Regions from separate parts of the Vibrio sp. QJM3NY_15 genome, predicted to be linked through region 1. Evidence: predicted binding sites of a transcription regulator. Region 1 holds the regulator's gene; the other holds the start of a gene.
The links. Region 1 encodes CRP, which controls carbon source genes, mostly activating them, when cyclic AMP is high. Its sites were predicted from a motif close to TGTGANNNNNNTCACA; they were not measured.
Positions count from the first base shown of each region.

Region 2: rppH (RNA pyrophosphohydrolase) is a predicted target of CRP. The motif match lies at 3,738-3,753, and genes of this name have one in related genera.

Region 1 is NZ_CM173517.1:3,309,320-3,317,055, forward strand. It holds gene AC3CKG_RS14935 (hydrolase) at 1-71, shown strand, start outside; gene AC3CKG_RS14940 (YheU family protein) at 181-393, shown strand; gene AC3CKG_RS14945 (phosphoribulokinase) at 471-1,340, shown strand; gene crp (cAMP-activated global transcriptional regulator CRP) at 1,582-2,214, shown strand; gene AC3CKG_RS14955 (2-oxoadipate dioxygenase/decarboxylase family protein) at 2,433-3,224, opposite strand; gene astD (succinylglutamate-semialdehyde dehydrogenase) at 3,483-4,940, opposite strand; gene astA (arginine N-succinyltransferase) at 4,980-5,999, opposite strand; gene AC3CKG_RS14970 (aspartate aminotransferase family protein) at 6,107-7,318, opposite strand.
Region 2 is NZ_CM173517.1:550,372-558,107, forward strand. It holds gene vpsR (cyclic-di-GMP-binding transcriptional regulator VpsR) at 1-1,147, shown strand, start outside; gene AC3CKG_RS02415 (hypothetical protein) at 1,751-2,002, shown strand; gene AC3CKG_RS02420 (DUF6482 family protein) at 2,217-2,528, shown strand; gene mutH (DNA mismatch repair endonuclease MutH) at 2,623-3,288, opposite strand; gene rppH (RNA pyrophosphohydrolase) at 3,905-4,423, shown strand; gene ptsP (phosphoenolpyruvate--protein phosphotransferase) at 4,426-6,675, shown strand; gene AC3CKG_RS02440 (sulfite exporter TauE/SafE family protein) at 6,684-7,475, shown strand; gene lgt (prolipoprotein diacylglyceryl transferase) at 7,564-7,736, shown strand, end outside.

The sequences.
Region 1 (7,736 bases):
CGCTCAAACCAAGGTTTTGGTTAGAAGAAGCATTACCCGCTTACTATGAAAGTATTCAAGATTCGGCATAATGGCCGAGCCTTTTAAGGGCTGAGTGATAGGCGTCGCTAGACACACTAATCAACACATCAATAAACCTATTTATGAACATATCCATGAACATAAAAGAGAGAAGTATTTATGATCATCCCATGGCAAGACATCGCACCAGAAACGCTAGAAAACCTCATTAAAGAATTCGTGCTACGTGAAGGCACAGACTACGGTGACGTAGAGGTTTCACTGCAAAACAAGATTGACCAAGTGAAACATCAATTAGCCTCAAAGGAAGTCAGTATCGTGTTTTCTGAGCTGCATGAAACCGTTGATATTCAAGTCACAAAACGCTTCTAAGCTGCGCTCATAAAGGAGCCGTGTTATAGTGGTAAACGATTGCTAACAAGTAAGTTACTCAAAAGACAAGGGTTGTCATGTCCGCTAAACATCCAATTATTGCGGTGACGGGTTCATCTGGAGCCGGCACCACCACTACCTCAGAAGCCTTCCGTAAAATGTTCAATATGATGGACGTGAAGGCAGCTTGGGTTGAAGGGGATAGTTTCCATCGCTTCACTCGACCAGAGATGGATGTCGAGATCCGTAAGGCGCGCGAGCAAGGTAAGCACATCAGCTACTTTGGTCCACAAGCTAACGATTTTGGCGCATTAGAAGAGTTCTTCCGCCAATACGGAAATGAAGGCACGGGTAAAGTCCGTAGCTATCTACATACCTTCGATGAAGCCGTTCCTTACAACCAAATGCCCGGCACCTTTACGCCATGGCAAGAGATCCCTGAAAACTCGGATGTGATGTTCTACGAAGGCCTTCATGGTGGCGTAGTCGATGGCGACATTAACGTCTCGCAACATGTCGATCTGCTTATCGGCATGGTACCGATCGTAAACTTGGAGTGGATCCAGAAATTCGTTCGTGACACACGCGATCGTGGGCACTCTCGCGAAGCGGTGATGGATTCTATTGTTCGCTCAATGGATGATTACCTTAACTACATTACCCCGCAGTTTTCGCGTACTCATATCAACTTTCAGCGTGTACCTACCGTAGATACATCGAATCCACTGAACGCCAAAGGGATTCCAAGTTTAGACGAAAGCTTCGTAGTTATACGTTTGCGCGGCATCAAAAACGTCGATTTTCCTTACCTTTTGGCTATGATTGATGGCTCATTTATGTCACGTCATAACACGCTTGTGGTGCCAGGAGGCAAGATGAGTTTTGCTATGGAGCTCATTGTAAGGCCAATTCTACAACAACTAATCGAAACCGGAAAAATAGGTTAACAAAACGACATTCTGGTTGATTACTTTTCATACCGTGATCATGTGCACAATTTTGCGTAAAAAATCGTAGCTTGGTCACGATTAAAATCAAGAAATAGTACCTGAAAAAGGATACTATTCTTAAACGAAACACAAGATAGCTTGCAGCACTCAACGAGTGCTCTTATCCTAACTGAGTCAATTCAGGCTTAGCTAAAATACGGAAAGCGGCAAGCATACCCTGCAGAGGAAGTGAGATATTATGGTTCTAGGTAAACCTCAAACCGATCCAACATTAGAGTGGTTCCTTTCACACTGTCATATTCATAAGTACCCTTCAAAAAGTACTTTGATTCATGCTGGTGAAAAGGCAGAAACCTTGTACTACATCGTTAAAGGTTCTGTGGCTGTTCTTATCAAAGACGAAGAAGGTAAGGAAATGATTCTTTCTTACCTAAACCAAGGCGACTTCATCGGTGAACTTGGACTTTTCGAAGAAGACCAAGAGCGTACTGCGTGGGTTCGTGCTAAATCTCCTTGTGAAGTAGCTGAAATTTCTTTCAAGAAATTCCGTCAACTTATCCAAGTGAACCCAGATATCCTGATGCGCCTTTCAGCGCAAATGGCAAACCGTCTACAAGTAACTAGCCAAAAGGTTGGTGACTTAGCGTTCCTTGACGTAACAGGTCGTATCGCTCAAACGCTACTAAACCTAGCGAAACAGCCAGATGCAATGACTCACCCTGATGGCATGCAAATCAAGATCACTCGTCAAGAGATTGGCCAGATCGTTGGTTGTTCTCGTGAGACCGTAGGTCGTATCTTGAAGATGCTTGAAGAGCAGAACCTAATTTCTGCACACGGTAAGACTATCGTGGTATACGGCACTCGTTAATCTCGATTAACTGAGCCAAAAATTTGAAAGCCACCAAATGCAAATTTGGTGGCTTTTTTGTTTTCTAGAGATCTAGAGAGCAGATGCGAGATGCGAGATGCGAGATGCGAGATGCGAGATGCGAGATGCGAATAGAGCACCTACCGCGTCCCAGCGCAAACACTCTCGATGCGAAGCGCACCCGCACCTCGAGGGCAAAGCCCGTGCTCGTATCTTCTTTAACCGTTGGTGCTTTCAAAGATTTTGTCAGCAGATGCCGCGACAAATCCGGTATAAAGATCACCATTGGCCATCGCATAACGCTTAGCGAACTCATAGAAGCCCCCAGGAATCATCTCATTGCCTTCAACAAATGAAACTGGGACTTTATCTGCCATTGTTGATGATTGCTCTAATAAGACCTCTGGAGAGCCTTTCACCTCGCCGCCAGATGCATTGATAGTGAATCCTGATTCGCTCAGGTAATCATTTACTGCCTGAACTTCATCAAAAGCGTCAAGTTGATTAACGCTCACCGTAAAGTGGTTTGCACCGTAACCATGAGCTGCGAGCCAAGAAGCGTATTCACTCTCTTTTGCTAGCACTTGGAAATCTGCGAAGCTCAAATCCCAAAGACGACCACCAAACAAGAATTCATGACCTTGAAGCTTACTTGCGTCAACTTGCTCAACCAACTTAGCAACGATCTGTTGTAAGCCACTTGAACACTCTTCTACCTTCAACTCACTAATGAACACTTTTGGTTGGTTTGGATCTGGGTGCTCGTAGTGCTTAGCCACTAGCTTCTTGCTCTCAAATAAGTAATCACCACACGCCTTGTAACCTAACTCAAGGAAAGGTTTAGCCAATGTTTCAATACCTAGCGGTGCAACATTGAAAGTACGCAGTGCAATGTGATCATTAATCAGAGCTTCGTCTTCTTTCAGCAAGTGATGCACTTTCTCAGCCGATGGACAAAGCCTGTGAATGTAATCGTCCCATAGTGATTTAAAGAGTAGATCGGGCGTCATGGTGACTCCTTGTCAGAGGTTCTAGCAAGCTAGTAATTTGGATTAGAAAGGGAGAGGCTGGACATAGAGTCAGCAGCCATCAGCCTGTGACATACTTGTTCTATTATTATCTACCGTCCAATCGAGGTGTCGGACGTGGGTGAAAAGAGGAAGCGATAACACCGCTTCCTTATTACACAATCAATCAATGAATCTGTTATTCATGAACTTAGAGCTCATAAGCTTATGATTCATCAAGTTATAGCTTAAAAGCCAAAACTACAGCTCAATACCTGGGCTAAACGTAGCTGGCAGTTGAGTTTCACCACCTTCCATTGACGCCATTGGGTAAGCACAGTAGTCCGCCGCGTAGTAAGCACTTGGGCGTAGGTTGCCTGAAGCACCCGGGCCACCAAATGGTGCATCACCACTTGCGCCTGTTAGCTGGCGGTTACGGTTAACAATACCCGCACGGATATGGTCAACGAAGTATTCCCATTCAGAATCATCTGTTGATACAAGACCCGCAGACAAACCAAAGCGCGTGTCATTAGCCAGTTCAACTGCTTGCTCTAGCGATTGGTAGCGAACCACTTGCAGCAATGGGCCGAAGTACTCTTCATCTGGCAACTCAGCAATGTTGGTTGCATCGATAATACCCGGAGAAACAAACGCCGCTTCGCCCGCTTTTGCTTCAACTAGGCTTACACCACCTAGTGATTGCAGATTAGCTTGCGCGTCCAAAATGAACTTAGCCGCCGCTTCAGAGATCTGTGGTCCCATGAAGGGTGCTGGCTCAGCGAATGGCTGATCAACACGAATCTTCAAGGTCGCCGCAACGAGCTTATCGAGCAGTTGATCGCCCTTCTCGCCAACAGGAACATACAAACGACGAGCACATGTACAACGTTGACCTGCACTGATGAAAGCCGATTGGATAATGGTATAAACCGTCGCGTCAGCATCACCAAATTGGTCACTGATCACCATCGGGTTGTTGCCACCCATCTCTAGCGCCAGCATCTTGCCCGGTTGACCTGCGAATTGACGGTGAAGGATATGACCAGTATTCGCACTACCCGTGAATAGCACGCCATCAAGACCTTTAGCATCGGCTAGTGCGATACCTGTCTCTTTAGCGCCTTGCACTAGGTTGATCACGCCAGCAGGAAGGCCAGCTTCTTGCCATAGCTTCATCGCAAACTCACCAGTCCAAGGTGTCTGCTCTGACGGCTTAAATACCACGGTATTACCCGATAGCAGTGCTGGAACAATATGACCGTTAGGTAGGTGACCTGGGAAGTTGTAAGGACCAAATACCGCCATAACGCCTAATGGACGATGACGCAGTACGATTTGGTTACCTGCCGCTTCACGCGAAGCTTCGCCCGTACGTTCGTGGTATGCACGAATAGAGATAGCGATTTTACCCGCCATTGCGCCCGCTTCAGTGCGAGTTTCCCAAATCGGTTTACCCGTCTCTTTTGCAATAATCTGTGCTATCTCTTCGCTGTTCTCTTTTACTTTCTCAGCAAAGTTCAACACGATCGCTTCACGCTCTGCAAAGCTCAGTTTTTTCCAAACTAAGAACGCATCACGAGCCGCTGCTACTGCAGATTCAACCTGCGCTGGTGTTGCACTATCGCCTTGCCACACCACTTCATTGTTGTATGGGCTTACTGATGTCATGGCGTCGCCTTGACCTGCCACCCACTGTCCTGCTATCCACTGAGTCATACTTCTATCCTTAAAATCTTCGACAGATAATCGCCGCTCTTATTGAGCCAACATGCGAACGAATTCGCCTTCTTTTACTTCAAGAGCGCTTGCTACTTCAGATGATAAAATCACTGTGTCGCTTGCTTGGTCATACGCGCCTTTCGCGGCTACTGCGCGGAAGTTCTCAAACGAGGTATTACCAATTAGGAAGTCTTTAGAGCTTGAGTGCTCTGCAATTTTCACCTGAGCTCGAATCGCATGACGCACTGATTCAATGTTTCTTAAATCACACTCAACCGTTGGGCCTGCATCAAAGATGTCAACATAACCGCGGTTAGTGAAACCTTCACGTTCCAACAACTTAAGTGCTGGGCGTGTATTATCATGTACCTCTCCAATCACCGCCTGAGCCTCTTTGCTCAGTAGGTTCACGTAGATAGGCAGCTTTGGCATTAGGTCAGCAATGAAGCCTTTCTTACCGATACCAGTGAGGTAATCTGCAAGCGTGAAATCAATTGAGAAGAAGTGCTCTTGCAGCCATTGCCAGAAAGGTGAGTTACCTTCCGCATCCGATACACCACGCATCTCAGCAAAAATCGTTTTCGAGAAACGCTCTGGGTGTTCAGACATGATCAGGAAGCGACACTTCGACATCAAACGACCATTCAATCCACCACGGAAAGCTGGGCGCAAGAACAGTGTGCAGATCTCACTGCATCCGGTGTAGTTATTGCCGAAAGTCAGCAGCTTAACGACGTTATTCACGCCAAGCTTTTGCGATGAGTGAACCACTTTGCTGATGTGGTAAGAGTAAAACGGAACATCCCAGCCAATTGAGGCTTCGATGCCTGTGGTACCGGCGACTTCTCCCGTTTCAGTGTCGAAGCCAACCATTAGGTAGCCTTCATCACCAGGTTCAGTCACGTCTTGTTTAGCAAAGCTGTATTCAGAGTGAGTAATTCGGTTAGTTAACAGTTCTTCGTTAACCGGAAGAGATGTGAATCCGTGACCAGATTCAACCGCGCAGGTATGCAGCGCATCGTAATCAGATAATTTTATTGGGCGAACAACTAGCATCAATATTCCCTCCAGATGCAAAACAGGCCCAAAACCAGAAGCTTGGGCCTTTAGCAGTACGTCATGGGATCGCTCTAATGGCGATCATTCCTATGACGCCGCTCAGGCTAAACTAGCGTAGCGATTGCTTTGTCTAGTTTTGATAAACCTTCTTCAATTTCTTGTGTAGTGATAACCAGTGATGGTGTGAAACGAACCACGTTTGCACCCGCAACCAGTACCATCAAGCCTTGTTCGCCTGCTGCTACTAATACATCACGAGCTCGACCTTGCCATGCTTCATTAAGCGCAGCGCCTAGCAATAGGCCTTTACCGCGAACTTCACTGAATATTTGGTATTTGTCGTTAATCTTAGCTAAACCATCACGGAATAGTGCTTCGCGTTCTTTCACGCCAGCCAACGTTTCAGGTTGGCTTACTACGTCAACAACTGCTTCAGCAACGGCACACGCCAGTGGGTTACCACCGTAAGTAGAACCGTGCGTGCCCACTTTTAGGTGCGTCGCAAGTTCAGACGTTGTTAGCATTGCACCGATAGGGAAACCACCACCTAGTGATTTCGCAGTGCTTAGGATATCAGGTGTTACACCTAGGCCTTGGTAAGCGTAAAAGTTACCCGTACGGCCATTACCTGTTTGCACTTCATCAAAGATAAGCAGCGCATTGTGTTTGTCACACAGTTCACGAACTGTGTTCACGAACTCAGATGTTGGAGAGATGATACCGCCCTCGCCTTGCAGAGGTTCCATCATGATTGCACATGTGCGATCTGAGATGTGCGCTTCTAGCGCTGCAATATCGTTGTAAGGCAGGTGAGTTACATCGCCCGGTTTAGGACCGAAGCCATCAGAGTAAGCCTCTTGACCACCCACAGTTACGGTAAAGAAAGTACGACCGTGGAAACCTTGTTTGAATGCAATGATTTCAGATTTCTCAGGACCGTGAACATCCGCTGCCCAACGACGAGCTAGCTTCAATGCAGCTTCGTTCGCTTCAGCACCAGAGTTGGCAAAGAATACTTTTTCTGCAAAACATACGTCTGTTAACTTCTTCGCTAGACGTAGTGCAGGTTCGTTGGTCATTACATTACTTAAATGCCAAATCTTGTTTGCTTGCTCAGTAACTGCGTTAACCATTGCTGGGTGACAGTGACCCAAACAGCTCACAGCGATACCACCAGCAAAGTCGATATACTCTCGGCCTTGTTGGTCCCAAACGCGTGCGCCTTCCCCTTTTACTGGGATCATTTCCATTGGGTTATAACAAGGCACCATCACCTCATTAAACAGACTACGTTCTACTTTTTTTTCCACTGTCATCGTACATTCCTTCTCGATACCGCAAGCTTCGCAAATAAGCGTACTGGTTCATAAGTGAGACAAAGATATTTTCTCTCGCCATAATCCCGCCGCAGCATTATATTTACATTTAATTAACGTTTTCAATAGTGGATTATTCTTTAGCCATCCCTAACAACCAGCTAAACGTCACTACCTATGACTATTTATGCATCAATTAATCTGTTTTATGAAGCTTTTTTTACCTAAACGCATAACCAGTAATAGCAAAGCCTTACTGGCATTGCGGTATATAGGGTTCGAGACGAAATAAGGCGAATAATTTTGCATAGGCTAAAAACTTAGCCTGAAGAGAGAGAAATGTTATAAAAAGTGATCGGCGTCAGAGGAGTAAGAGACGCGTAGCGCCCGAATTTAAACGCTTAACGAATGGGCTAAC
Region 2 (7,736 bases), 890 kb from region 1:
TGAGTTCAGCCTAAATGGCATTGCAAACTTGGTGAGTAACAATAAACAGGTTAGATGGCTCGCCTTTATCCGTGAATCGCAATTAAGCTCCGATACTATTTGCCAGTTTATCGTTAACTTCTGTATCGACTTTTTCACGGCACCCATTCCAGATGCACAGCTACTGAGTACCATAGGTCACCAGCTTGGGATGCTTAAGCTTGAGCAGAAAGTGTGGCCAAACTACGGCATTAACAACAATATGGGGTTGTTGGGCGACTCGGTGGCAGTAAAGCGCCTAAGAGACCAAGTAAAGCGTATTGGGCCGACTGATGTCAGCATCTTAATTTATGGCGAGAGTGGGGCTGGCAAAGAGACGATTGCACGCTCTATTCATCAAAACTCTTCGCGCGCGCAAAAGCCATTTTTAACGGTCAACTGCCGAGCTCTGTCTGAGATGAGAATTGAGTCTGAAGTCTTCGGCATTTCAGCTCAGCTTGGTGCAGCCCCTTGTATGCTGGAAGAGGCGGACGGTGGCACGATATTGCTCAATGATGTGTTAGCGATGCCTCGCAATCAACAGTTGAATTTGTTGCGCTTCTTGCAAGAAGGCAAGGTAGAGACGGAGACTGGGTCAAAATCGGTGGATGTTCGTATTCTGGCGGCTAACTCTTCTGATATTGAAAAGGCATTGATTGAGGGTGACTTCAATGAAGAGCTTTACCACTACATCAATGTTCTACGAATTCAGGTTCCAAGCTTAAAAGAGCGGGTTAGTGATATCTCAGTGTTGGCCAATCATTTCTTACGTCAGTACTCGAAAGAGTTTAATGCTCAAGCCAAGAGTTTCTCTGACGAAGCGCTTCGATCGATGAATCGTTATCACTGGCCGGGCAATGTCCGTGAGCTGATGAACCAAATCAAACGCGTGGTGTTGATGTCGGACTCGGTGATCATTGAAGATCATCAGCTGGATTTACCTAAGCAAAATGATGAGCGCCGTAGCCTCAAAAGTATCCGTGAGCGTTCAGAGCGAGATGCGTTGCTGATTGTTCTGGAATCTTATGGTGGTCAAGTATCGTTGGCTGCTAAGGAACTTGGAGTTTCGCGCGCAACCATGTACCGATTGCTGAACAAACATAGCCTTATTTCTGAAGGTGTTGTTTAGAACTCTCAATGAATCGATTTTATCCGGTTAGTGTCAATCTAAGAGCCACGCATGATGCGTGGCTTTTTTGTTACCCACCGCTACAACTTCCAGTTGGCAGTTGCTGGCTGATAGATTGAGCTATTGGACGCTTGGTAGTTAAGAGAGATGTTCTGTGATTTTATATAATCATAGTGAATATGTCATATATAAATTGATATGCAACTGATATTTTGGGTGAATCATTTGTTTTGAAATTGTTAATCAACTATCGGTTGAATAATATACTCACTTGGTTAGACTTTAACCGTGAAAGCAATGGTTTAACAAAGACTTATTTGCTTTTATTATCTCATTTCTTTTTGGATTTTTTAGTTAGCTTGGAGGCGCAAATGAAACATTTCGATTTTATACAGCATATTTGCGCGTCGTTTGATCCGTGTACTGACATGGTGACTGTTATGTCACAAGCATCAGCCATGGCCGATCGAAACACCCAAGATAAACCTAACTAATAGATCCGTACCCTTATTTGGCTGCGGAAAAATAGCAGCTAAGTGAGAAGCCCTCATACTATCTAGAACGCTATTTTTCCTCAGTTTATTCCACAACTGGAGAGTTATTATGCGTCACTCAGTATATTTAAAACTAGCAACAGTCCTTATCCGTGCAGACCTTCGTCGTGAAGAGCGTGAATGGCAACGAAAAGTTCGTCGTAGTTCATATGATCTACCATGGAACAATACCCACTTATTGAGAGATATTGGCCTTGAAGCCGATGGTCGACCAATTGGTTTTTCTGAGCCTGAAGTTGTCACGATTGAGCGCCGAGTTCGTCATCTTCGTCGAGTCTTAAGCGCGCGAATACCGACGTAATCTTGTGGGGTGATAGCGCCTTTCACCCCTTAAGATAAACATCAGCGATAGTTATGGCGTCGAAAGCACAAGCTTTTGAACTAGACTTGGCCAAAAAGGAGAAGCGCTTGCTTCTCTTTTTTGCTTTTTTAAGCCGTTATGTATGATTTTTTAAGTCGTTATCTAGTAAAGGAAAAGAGTTCTACTAAGCTTTATGTAGCAATGGAGGCAGGCTATGCAAAAGCATCAATTAGACATGTGGTTACATGGAGAGCATAAAGACTCTTATCAAACACCTAAAGTGTACGTTATTGGCTGTTCCGATATCTCGGAATATCTGTTGGCGGTAGAATATAAACACAAGCTGGAACCCGTTAAGCAAGACGGAGAGCCGCTTCACTTTGGATCCTTGGATCAAGTGAAAGAGGAGTTGCTCCGGCTAGGCTTTGAAAAGGCATACCTGCGTTTGCACAATGCGTATGATGAGTTTGGTAATGAACCAAGCCAAAGCTACTGTGATATAGAGCTAGCTCTAAAGCCGCATTAGAACGCCTCTGTAACACTCGACAACCAATGTCATCCATTGCGTTAGTCATTGGCGAAACAAGTATTAATCGCTAGGCACAGTGGCTGTGAGCTATTTATGCGTAGTGTGTTGTGAGCAAGTTATGGGTGAACTGGGTTCGTAGGTAGAAACCACGAGGTTTGGTCTTGATAGGCTTTCCACTCGCACCATACGCTTCTGTTAATACTCGGCTGTTTGCTGCTTTAGGTCGCAAATGCAATGCTTCTCCGTGCCTTGCTGTGATCTGCTCAACATTGCCTAACACGATTAACTCCATCAGTTCTTCCCAATCCCTTTTTAAGATCTCGTCTTCCGCTGGGGTTGGCGTCCAGAGTAAAGGGGATCCGACATGTCTTTCTGTAAGCGGGATCTCTCGTTCACCTTCAACGGGGATCCACAACACTTTAGAGAGCTTGTTTCGGACGTGACTGGTTTCCCATGTTAATCCTTGTACTCCCATTAAGGGGGCGACACAGACAAAGGTTGTTTCTAAAGGCTTGCCAGAATAACCAATAGGAATACTTTTTAGTTCGATCCCTAACTTAGCAAAATCTTGCTCTGGCTTACTGCCTGCCGCTGCACCCAAATGCCATTCTAATAGTTGCCCAACCCAGCCTTTATCGCGTTTAAGATCGTTTGGCATGATCATCTCAGCTTCATCTGCGAGCTCTTTGAATGTCATTCCGGCGATAGCATACGCTCTGTCTAAGAGCTCTTGTTGTGTTTGTGGTTCTGGTTTCATAATAAAAGGCATGATCAAAAAAATGATTTTATCAGAAGTTATCACCAAATGCCGACTGGTTAAGAAATGATCTCATTGCTATAAAAGGGATCAAACTCATGGTTATCCACAGGTCATGAAGGTAATTAATTGAAATATTAATTTAGTGTATAAATAAACAGGGGTTTATGGTGGATAAAATGCTTGCTAAATGGGGTTCAAAATGAATCTTTGACCCACCAGTGTGGATAAGCAGCGGAGTGGTTGATCTTTAACCATGTTTGATTTTGAAAAGATCTTTTGGTTTTTGACGATTATTTATTTTATGATTTCGTTTTTAAGTTGATGATTTAATTTATTTTTTATTGTTAATTGCGAGAGGGCCACTTTCGGTGTTGATGAATGTATGGATTAAAAAAAACGATTGCGGCTAATTCTTCACATAGTTATTCACAGAAAAGGTGAATAAATGTGGTCTATGTCTCACTCTTATGTGGGTAACTAATATTTGAGCAAAACTTATCCATATTCTTAGTTAATAGTCATAAATATAGCGCTTGTCACGTCACTAAGTTTGCTCCAATTGGGGATATGTGGAAAAATCAGTGTAATTAAAAATTTAGATAGAGGTTGGCCAGTGATAGATGGCGATGGTTACCGATTAAATGTTGGTATTGTAATCTGTAACAACCATGGTCAGGTCTTCTGGGCTAAACGATACGGGCAACATTCATGGCAATTCCCTCAAGGGGGAATAGATGAAGGTGAAACTCCGGAACAGGCAATGTACCGCGAGTTGTATGAAGAGGTTGGCCTTACAAAAAAGGATGTAAAAATCGTCGCGACAAGTCGTCATTGGTTACGCTATAAGCTACCCAAACGACTGGTTCGGTGGGATTCGAAACCTGTCTGTATTGGACAAAAACAGAAGTGGTTTCTTTTACGCTTAGATTGCGATGAATCGCATATCAATATGCAGCGTGGAAGTACACCTGAGTTTGATGGTTGGCGTTGGGTGAGTTACTGGTACCCAGTTCGACAAGTTGTTTCTTTCAAGCGAGATGTTTACCGTCGAGCAATGAAAGAATTCGCATCTTTAGCAATGCCGTTTAAAGAGCGAAAAACAAAAGGAAAACGCAAATTGCGTAGAGGTTAAGCATGCTCAGCCAACTAAGGGAAATAGTTGAACACGTATCAAGAGTTGAAGATGTGTCGACGGCTCTTGATATTTTGGTGAAAGAGACATGCAGTGCGATGCAGACAGAGTGCTGCACCGTGTATCTAGCGAATAATGATATGCAGCGCCTTGAGTTGATGGCAACTCAAGGCCTGATCTTTGAAGGGAATAGTATTCAGATTGGTTTTGACGAAGGCTTAGTTGGTCTTGTCAAAAGAAGTGCTGAACCTATTAACCTTGCACAGGCATCTGCTCACCCAGCTTATAAGTTTTTTCCAGAACTAGGAGAAAGTGTTTATCACTCTTTTCTAGGCACTCCGATTATCCATCGCAAGCAAGTGCTTGGCGTATTGGTCATTCAACAGAAGTCCCCCCGTTTATTCAGTGAGATGGAAGAATCCTTCCTTGTTACACTCTCAGCACAACTTGCGGTTATTGTGGCGCATGCCCAAACTCAAGGCCATTGGCTTCTTGAGCAACAGAAGCTACCTGCGACCAAAGGTATTGCAGCTTCATCGGGTGTGGCTATTGGTGATTTATGGTGGGACAACACTCAGCCTGAACTCACCGATGTTTACCCTGCTTCGACGCTCAATGTTGAAAGAGAGCATGAGTTGTTGGCTGTTGCCGTCGAAAATGCCCTCAATGACTTTAAGCGCATGCGAAAGCGTTTAGACAGTGAAATCAATAAAGACGCGTTGGCGATCTTTGATCTGTTTACTCACTTACTCAACGATCCTATGTTGCGTAAGGATCTAAAGAGTCAAATCCAAAAAGGCGATAAAGCCGATTGGGCATTAAGACAGGTTGTTGAGAGCTACTCGAATCGCTTTGCCCGTATGTCTGATGTCTACCTTCGAGAGAGGGCGCAAGACATTCGTGAGCTGGGTCAAAGGCTGCTGTATTTCCTTCATAACTCAGAGCACGAGCTGCGGACTCTAGATAAACCGATTATCTTGGTGGTACGTGAGTTAACGGCTTCTGTTTTAGCGTCGATTCCTAAAGAGAAGTTATTAGCTGTCGTTTCCTTAGAAGGGGCGGCGAACTCGCACGCGGCTATTTTATCTCGCGCGTTAGGCATTCCCTCGGTTATGGGGGTAAATCTCAACCTAGCTCAAGCCAATGGCAAACAAGCGATTGTCGATGGTTACAGCGGTGAGATCTTTATTGAGCCGACTCAGAGCCTACTGAGCGAGTACCAAGGGCTAATTCTAGAAGAGAGTGAACTCTCCTCTATGGTTAACCGAGAATTATACTTACCTGCAAAAACCCAAGATGACCGACAGGTCGAGATTTTGCTTAATGCGGGCTTAAGTGCCGACACCAATATTGCGATCAACCAAGGGGTGGATGGCGTAGGCCTGTATCGGACAGAAATCTCTTTCTTGTTACAACAAAGGTTCCCGTCAGAAGACGAACAGTTCAAACAGTATCGCTCTGTGCTCGCGAGTTACCCTGAGAAGCAAGTTGTGATGCGAACTTTGGATATTGGTGGCGATAAGGCGTTACCTTATTTCCCAATAGAAGAAGACAATCCATTCCTTGGCTGGCGTGGCATTCGTTTTACGCTTGATCATCCTGACATCTTTATTATCCAATTGCGTGCGATGTTACGTGCGAGTTGTGATAGCCAGAACTTGAGTATCTTGTTGCCGATGATCTCTAGCACTCAAGAACTGGATGATACTGTTCAACTCATCGAGCAAGCCTACGATGAAGTGCATGAACTCGACAGCCGAGTTCGTATGCCACGCATTGGTATCATGATCGAAGTACCATCAATGCTTTACCTTCTTCCCCTTATTGCGGATAAAGTTGATTTCGTTTCGGTGGGCACCAATGACTTAACTCAATATTTATTGGCGGTTGACCGGAACAATTCCCGCGTCTCTGATGTCTATGAATCCATGCACCCTGCAGTGATCATGGCATTGAAACACATCCATGATACTTGTAAGCAATATCAATTGCCTGTGTGTATATGTGGAGAGCTCGCGGGTGATCCAATGGGCGCATTGCTCTTGATTGGGTTAGGGTATGAGACGTTAAGTATGAATACCTCAAATGTCGCAAGGACTAAGTATTTGATTCGTCAATCTAAGCTTAGTGAACTGCAAGATTTGGCAAATGAGGCGCTATCAAAACCGTATGGAAGTGACATCTATAGTATGATGCTCAACTATTTCGAAGAGCGTGAATTTACAGGCTTCATTCGAGCGGGTAAAAAATAGGATTTAACGTGTCATACGAACTCATTGGCTTGTTGGCAGGCCTTGGTGCTGTTGTTGGTGTTTTAGCGGGTTTGCTGGGCATTGGTGGTGGTTTGCTGGTGGTTCCAGCCTTACTGTTTTTGCTTCCTAAAGCGGGTATTCCTCAAGAGTTTGCAATGCAGATGGCGTTAGCGACTTCGTTATCAACCATTATTGTTACCTCCGGATCTTCTGCGATTAATCACCTAAAGCTAGGCAACGTCGAGATCTTTGTTGTTAAGTGGCTGATGCCTGGAGTGGTGGTTGGTGGCTTCCTAGGTTCTTTCATCGCAGACGTTATTCCCGCGCAATATCTGCCGAAGGTATTTGGTGTGATTGTCTTGGTATTGGCATTGCAGATGCTGCTATCCATTCGTTCAACAAGCCAAAAAGTAATGCCTAGTTCGGCAAAGACGATGATGTATGGCGGCGGAATTGGTGTGGTATCGAGCTTAGCGGGTATTGGCGGAGGGTCTTTATCTGTGCCTTTCCTGAATCATCACGGTGTGGAAATGCGCAAAGCCGTAGGTTCATCTTCAGTATGTGGTTGTGTCATTGCGATTTCAGGGATGCTTGGATTCATTTGGCATGGTTCATCGGTTAACGATTTGCCCGCTTTCAGTTTAGGTTACGTGTATCTACCCGCTCTGGTTGCGATATCTTGCACGTCAGTGTTGACCACTCGAATTGGCGCTAAGTTGGCGACTCAACTGCCAACGCCAGTGTTGAAAAAATTCTTTGCGGTATTTTTAATGTTTATAGCATCGATGATGCTGCTGTAGTGTATTTCTCCGTTGGTTGTTTTTCTGAGTTGCTTAATTTCAGTGAAGCAGTTAACCCATTGTTTATTATTTAGATAGAGAGCCAAGTATGTCTCAGGGTTTTATCGAATTCCCAAATATCGATCCTGTTCTTATTGAACTAGGACCAATCTCAGTTCGTTGGTATGGCCTAATGTACCTGGTCGGTTTTATGTTCGCGCTTTGGTTAGCAAACCGTCGAGCTGATCAACCTGGTAGTGGTTGGACTCGAGAGCAAGTGTC